2 linked regions of the Undibacterium sp. KW1 genome follow. Each later gene encodes a partner of the first gene's protein in a complex. Links are inferred from orthologs where the notes say so. Each region holds a gene or a part of one and is shown on either strand. Other genes may lie near its edges. The genes, in order: ssb and sbcB.

Evidence for each region.
Region 2: the proteins of ssb (region 1) and sbcB are in contact, whole or in part, in a crystal structure (PDB 3C94), measured with the Escherichia coli proteins. The link is inferred for Undibacterium sp. KW1 from one-to-one orthologs.

Annotation. Positions count from the first base shown.
Region 1 is NZ_AP018439.1:5,544,540-5,547,655, reverse strand. The notes cover bases 269-3,055. They hold ssb (single-stranded DNA-binding protein), read left to right. Parts: upstream 269-1,305; coding sequence 1,306-1,806; downstream 1,807-3,055. Other genes in these bases: UNDKW_RS24905 (GNAT family N-acetyltransferase), read right to left, coding at 2,420-2,947; UNDKW_RS24910 (VOC family protein), read right to left, coding at 1,976-2,395; UNDKW_RS24920 (MFS transporter), read left to right, coding at 269-1,271. In the rest of the region: more of UNDKW_RS24920, read left to right, coding at 87-268. UniProt on the Escherichia coli protein: Plays an important role in DNA replication, recombination and repair. Binds to ssDNA and to an array of partner proteins to recruit them to their sites of action during DNA metabolism. Acts as a sliding platform that migrates on DNA via reptation.
Region 2 is NZ_AP018439.1:525,293-528,496, reverse strand. What follows is about bases 252-3,126. They hold sbcB (exodeoxyribonuclease I), read left to right. Parts: upstream 252-908; coding sequence 909-2,345; downstream 2,346-3,126. Other genes in these bases: UNDKW_RS02455 (peroxiredoxin), read right to left, coding at 2,430-3,068; UNDKW_RS02465 (magnesium transporter CorA family protein), read left to right, coding at 252-850. Also shown: more of UNDKW_RS02465, read left to right, coding at 1-251; protein-disulfide reductase DsbD, read right to left, coding at 3,168-3,204. UniProt on the Escherichia coli protein: Degrades single-stranded DNA (ssDNA) in a highly processive manner.

The sequences.
Region 1 (3,116 bases):
CTAAACACACTGGACGAGCTTTTTTGAATATGACTATTGCAACATCTTCCGACGCATCCGCCCTGAGTGAGCAACAGCCTGCCAGCATGAGCCGCGAGGAAATCAGCTCCAGTGCCTCCCTCGCTTCCATCTTTGCCTTGCGCATGCTGGGTCTGTTCCTCATCCTGCCGGTATTTGCAATTCATGCCAAGACCTTGCCTGATGGTGATAATGCCAGCCTGGTTGGCCTGGCCATGGGCATGTATGGCCTGAGCCAGGCCTTCGGGCAAATCCCATTCGGGATAGCGTCAGACAAATTTGGCCGCAAGCGTATCATCGTCATCGGCCTGTTGCTGTTCGCGATTGGCGCTTTTGTTGCAGCATACGCAACCACAGTGGTTGGTGTCATCATCGGCCGTGGCATACAGGGTGCAGGCGCAATCTCCGCCGCCATTACTGCCCTGATCGCCGATACCACCAGAGAAGAACACCGCACCAAGGCCATGGCCATGGTAGGCGGCTCCATCGGTCTGACCTTTGCATTTTCACTGGTGGCCGCACCGTTGTTGTATCAAAGCATAGGCATGAGTGGCATCTTTGCCATGACGGGTGTTCTGTCACTGGTAGGCATAGCCGTTGTCTTGTTTATCACGCCAGAAGCACCGGCCATACGCCATGCGCCCGTGCCCCTGTCCGTGGTCTTGAAGAACACTGAACTGATGCGCCTCAATTACGGCGTGTTTGCGCTGCACCTGACGCAAATGGCCATGTTCGTTGTTGTGCCAGCGGCACTGGTGCAATATGCTGACCTGCCGGTGACCGCGCACTGGAAAGTCTATCTGCCTGTCATGTTTGCTTCTTTCATCGCCATGCTGCCAGCAATTTTCATCGGCGAGAAATTTGGCAAGATGAAGCAGGTCTTTGTTGCCGCTATCGCACTCTTGCTGGTAGTTGAGCTTGGTCTGTGGCAATACTTGCAATCCCCAGCCATGCTGGTAGGCTTGCTGTTTGCATTTTTTATTGCCTTCAATATCCTTGAGGCATGCCAGCCATCCCTGGTATCGCGTATCGCCCCGCCAGCCGCCAAAGGTGCGGCTCTAGGTGTGTATAACACCTTGCAGGCCCTGGGCCTGTTCTGTGGTGGTTTGTTGGGCGGCTGGATTAAACAAAGTTTCAACCCGTCATCAGTTTTTATTGTTAGTTCTGTGCTTACAGCCGCGTGGCTTATAATCGCTATCAATATGCCCAACATCCCCAAGCGCAGCAAAACTGCTGTTGCGGTCAAGGCATAAATTAATTTGTATCAGGAAAAATGAGGAGAAATACATGGCATCAGTGAACAAGGTCATTATCGTTGGCAACCTTGGGAGAGACCCGGAAACCCGTTACATGCCATCAGGCGATGCAATGACCAGCATCACCGTGGCAACCACCGATAGCTGGAAAGACAAATCCAGCGGTGAAAAGAAAGAACAGACAGAATGGCACCGCATCACCTTCTTCGGCAAACTGGCAGAAATCGCCGGTCAATACCTGAAGAAAGGTTCGCAAGTCTACGTTGAAGGCAGCCTGCGCACCCGCAAGTACACCGACAAAGACGGCGTAGAAAAATACGCAACCGACATCAAGGCCGACAGCATGCAAATGCTGGGCAGCCGCCAGGGCATGGGCGGCGGCGCAGGCATGGATGATGGTGGTGGCTACGGTGGCGGAGGTGGGGGTGCACCAGCACCACGCCCACAGGCAGCCCCACAACAACAACGCCAGGCCCCAGCCTCACGCCCGGCCCCGAACTTCTCGGATATGGATGACGATATTCCGTTTTAACCCCGAGCTTGTTTAGAACGTAAACAAAAACCCACTTCTACACAGGAGTGGGTTTTTTCTTTTATATGATTGAAACAGGCGTAATGATTGAAACAGTCGTGATGAATGAAGCCTTGCTTTCCAGTGTTGTGCCAATTCTCTTTCATTCAAGACCAAAGTAAATGATGCATTATTCCTCGGGCGAGGCCACATTCACCATCCACGACACACCAAAGCGGTCGGTGAGCATGCCTGACAGTGAGGTCCAGAAGGTTTTGCTCAGGGGCATTTGTACAGTTCCGCCATTGCTGAGTGCAGCGAATAGCTGCCTGGCTTCGCTGTCGTCCCTGGCTTCGAGGTTCAGTGTGAGGCCTTTGATGTCAGGCTGGGCCAGGGTTTGTATGCCGTCAGTTGCCATCAGTATGGTGTCACCTACGCGGAATGAGGCATGCATGATTTTATCCAGATCGGATGATATGCTGCGCATGACCGGGTCTGGGCTGTCTTTCCAGCGCAGCATGACTTGCACTTCTGCACCTATCGCTTGTTTGTAGAACTGTATCGCTGCTTCGCTATGGCCACCAAAGGCCAGGATGGTCTGGATTTGCATGGGTTGCCTCAAAGTGAGTGTTGCTTACAGTCTCAATTCCATAAACCGCCAGCGGGGATGCAGGACCGCTGGTACTTCTGCGCCTTCATAGGGCTGGCAATCCTTGAATCCTGCTGCTTCGTAAAGTTTGTGGGCTGCATGCATGAAGGGTGCACTGTCGAGGCGCACGCGCTCATAGCCCTGCTGGCGTACGTCGCTGAGCAGGCGTTGTAAAAGCGCATCGCCCAGATGCAGGCCACGAAAGCCTGGCAATACATACAGGCGCTTGATCTCGGCTACGCCTGGCTGTATACCGCGTCTGCCACCCATGGCGGCTATCTGGCCGTCTGCCTCTATCAGATAAAACATGCTGTCCAGTGTATCTGTGCCACAGATTTTGTCCAGTGCACCAGCTACATAATCTGTCAGTGGCATGCCGAGCAAGTCTTCGCTGGTAATACCAAAATCCTGCTTGATGTGTGCGGCGACCCAACCCATGTATTCAAGATTCATGGCCAAGAGCATATCTTTGTGGCGGGCAATGTCCGCCTGGATGAAAGTAATTGTTGTCAAAACACTGACTCCCCGATGAGTAAGCACATGTATTGCAGGGACAGGTATCTGCAGATACAGGTCGGTTTTGCACTACAATGCGCATTGATGGAGCGACATCTCCGCGCGATGAAGCTTGCGGCGCAGCTTGATTTTATAGTGTAACGCTCAATACAGAATTTCTTTTTCC
Region 2 (3,204 bases), 5.0 Mb from region 1 along the record:
GGTATTCCGCAAGCTGACACTGACAGACAGCAATGGCGACAGCAAGAACGGTGTGAAGCGCAAGATACCCGCTGCCTTGAACAAACTGGCCACCACACCGGTATCTTTTTTGCTCATGCAAAATGTGCTGATCACGGTACGCCCAGCACAGAGCCGCACGGTGGAACTCGCACGGCAGCGCCTGCTGGACTACAAGTCCAAAGCTGAAAACAATACCCATGGCAGCCGCCTGCCTGCCTCGCCAGAAGAACTGATGTTAAGGCTATTGAATGCCATGGTTGATCAATACCTGGAATTGCGCCAGCCACTGACCCAGCAACTCGACCGCTGGCAACACGCCTTGCTGGACCCACGCCGCCCCTTCAACAACTGGCTGGCCCTGCTCGATTCACGGGTAGAATTGCGCAAGCTCGATAACCTCTGTGAAGAGCAGCGCGATGCCATGCAGGAATTGCGCGACCATATCGTCGATACCCATGACGGTAATAGCCGCGCCAAGGACTTGCTGCTGGTACGCACCAATGATGTGATGGAGCATATCAGTCGCGTGCTGAACCATGCACGCCGCCTGGAAGCATCACTGGAGTCAGCAGTGCAAATCCACTTCGCAGCGATGGCACACAGGACCAGTGAAATCATGCGCACCCTGACCGTCATCACTGCCCTGTTCATGCCACTGACTCTGATCACCGGCATCTTTGGTATGAACTTTGAAGCCATGCCCCTGCTCAAGCATGCCTCGGGTTTTTGGTACACCATGGGGGCGATGGGTGCCATTGTCGTGTTCTTGCTGATTTATTTCCGTAGTCAGCGCTATCTCGAAGACCGCGCCAGCCGTCGCCTTGATTGAGATGCCGGATAAAATGCGGTCTGAGAAGACCAATTCAACAAATTAATTTTAATTTCCAATGCAAGAACATACCTTTCTCTGGCATGACTATGAAACCTTTGGTGCAGTCGCCCGGCGCGACAGACCCGCGCAATTTGCTGCCATACGCACCGATGCCGAGCTCAATGAAATCGGCAAACCTGTCATGCTGTACTGCCAGCCTGCCAATGATTTTTTGCCTGACCCGCAATCTTGCCTGATCACTCATATCACGCCACAAACCTGCCTGGAGCGCGGCATACCCGAGCATGAGTTTGCAGCAAAGATAGAACAGGAACTCGGCAAGACCGGCACCATAGGCGTGGGCTATAACACCATACGCTTCGATGATGAAATTACCCGCTTCATGTTCTGGCGCAACCTGATCGACCCGTATGCGCGCGAATGGCAAAACAATTGTGGCCGCTGGGACATCATGGACATGGTGCGAACCTGTTATGCCCTGCGTCCGGATGGTATCAACTGGCCAAAGAATGATGAAGGCAAGCCCAGCTTCCGCCTTGAACACCTGACCAAGGAGAATGGGATTGCACATGAAGCTGCGCATGATGCCCTGTCAGATGTGCGTGCCACGATAGCACTGGCGCGCCTGATACGCGAGCGTCAGCCCAAGCTGTTCGAGTTTTGTTTTGCCTTGCACAAGAAAGACAAGGCCGCCGCTGAAATAGGCATGCCCGTGCTGGACAAACCTTTCCTGCATATTTCCGGCATGTTCCCTACCGAGCGTGGTTGCCTGGCCGTTATGTGGCCGCTGGCCATGCACCCCAAGAACAAGAATGAAGTCATCGCCTGGGACCTGTCGCATGATCCTACACAGCTGGCGGGCCTGGATGCAGAAACGATACAGCTACGCATGTTCAGCAAGAGCGATGCCTTGCCTGAAGGCATACAGCGCCTGCCTGTGAAAAGCATACATATCAACAAATCACCCATCGTCATTGGCAATTTAAAAACCTTGTCAGCATCCATGGCAGAACACTGGAAGATAGATATGGCTCTGGTACAGCAGCACGCCGAAAAAGCTGCTTCCCTGCCTGACGCTGCCAAGGCGATATGGGAACAAGTGTATGCGCGCCCGGAGGCAGCCGCCAGTGATGTCGATGAAGACTTGTACGGTGGCTTTGTCGGTGCCGGTGACCGCCGTCTCTTGAATGATTTACGCCGTATGAATGGCGTGCAGCTCGCCAAGGCCAGTACCAGCTTCCAGGACCCGCGCCTGGCTGAATTATTATTCCGCTACCGCGCCCGCAACTTCCATGACAGCCTGAGCATGGAAGAGCAGGAAAGCTGGGAAGAACACCGGGCGGCACGTCTGCTCGATGGTGCAGGCAATGCAAGGACGGTGGAGATGTATTTCAATGAAATCGATACTCTGTCAGAATCGGCAGACGAAGCGGCAGAAGAAATTTTGGGTGCCTTGTATGACTATGCTGAAATGATAGTGCCGTCGCGATAGTTTTTATTTGCCGCGCTGAAAAAACAAAAGCCACGAATCAATCGTGGCTTTTGTTTATGCGCAAGGCATGACTTACTTATTGGCTCACTTATTTGGCTGTGGTGTAACTCGCAGATACGGGCGTGCAGCAGTATAACCTTTAGGATATTTTTGCTTGATGACTTCTTCATCCTTGATAGACAGAGGAATGATGACATCATCACCATCACGCCAGTTACCTGGTGTCGCAACTGTATAGCCATCCGTCAATTGCAGGGCATCAATGACGCGCAAGACTTCATCAAAATTACGGCCTGTAGTCAGCGGGTAAGTGATGATGAGGCGGACTTTTTTGTTCGGATCGATGACGAACAAGGAACGCACCGTGACAGTCTCAGACTGGTTAGGGTGGATCATGTCATACAGTGCTGCAACTTTCTTGTCAGCATCAGCAACGATAGGAAAACCGACGACAGTCTTTTGCGTGTCTTCAATATCCTTGATCCATTGCAAATGAGATTCAGCGCCATCAACTGACAAGGCGATGGCTTTTACATTGCGCTTGTCAAACTCTGGCTTGAGCTTTGCAGTCAGGCCCAACTCTGTCGTGCAGACCGGTGTAAAGTCAGCAGGGTGGGAGAACAAGACTACCCAGGAATTGCCTGCCCACTCATGAAATTTCAAAGGGCCAATAGAAGAATCCTGCTCGAAATCTGGGGCGATATCGCCTAAACGCAAAGTCATTTTTTTCTCCAAAAAGAAATGAGAACTCGAATATAGCCGCTCTACCTTGCTTACTCAAGGATAGTTTAGTTGCATGCTTATATATTCTTTGAATATACTTTATTTGCCTTCCGCACGATTCAGCGATTGCAGGAAT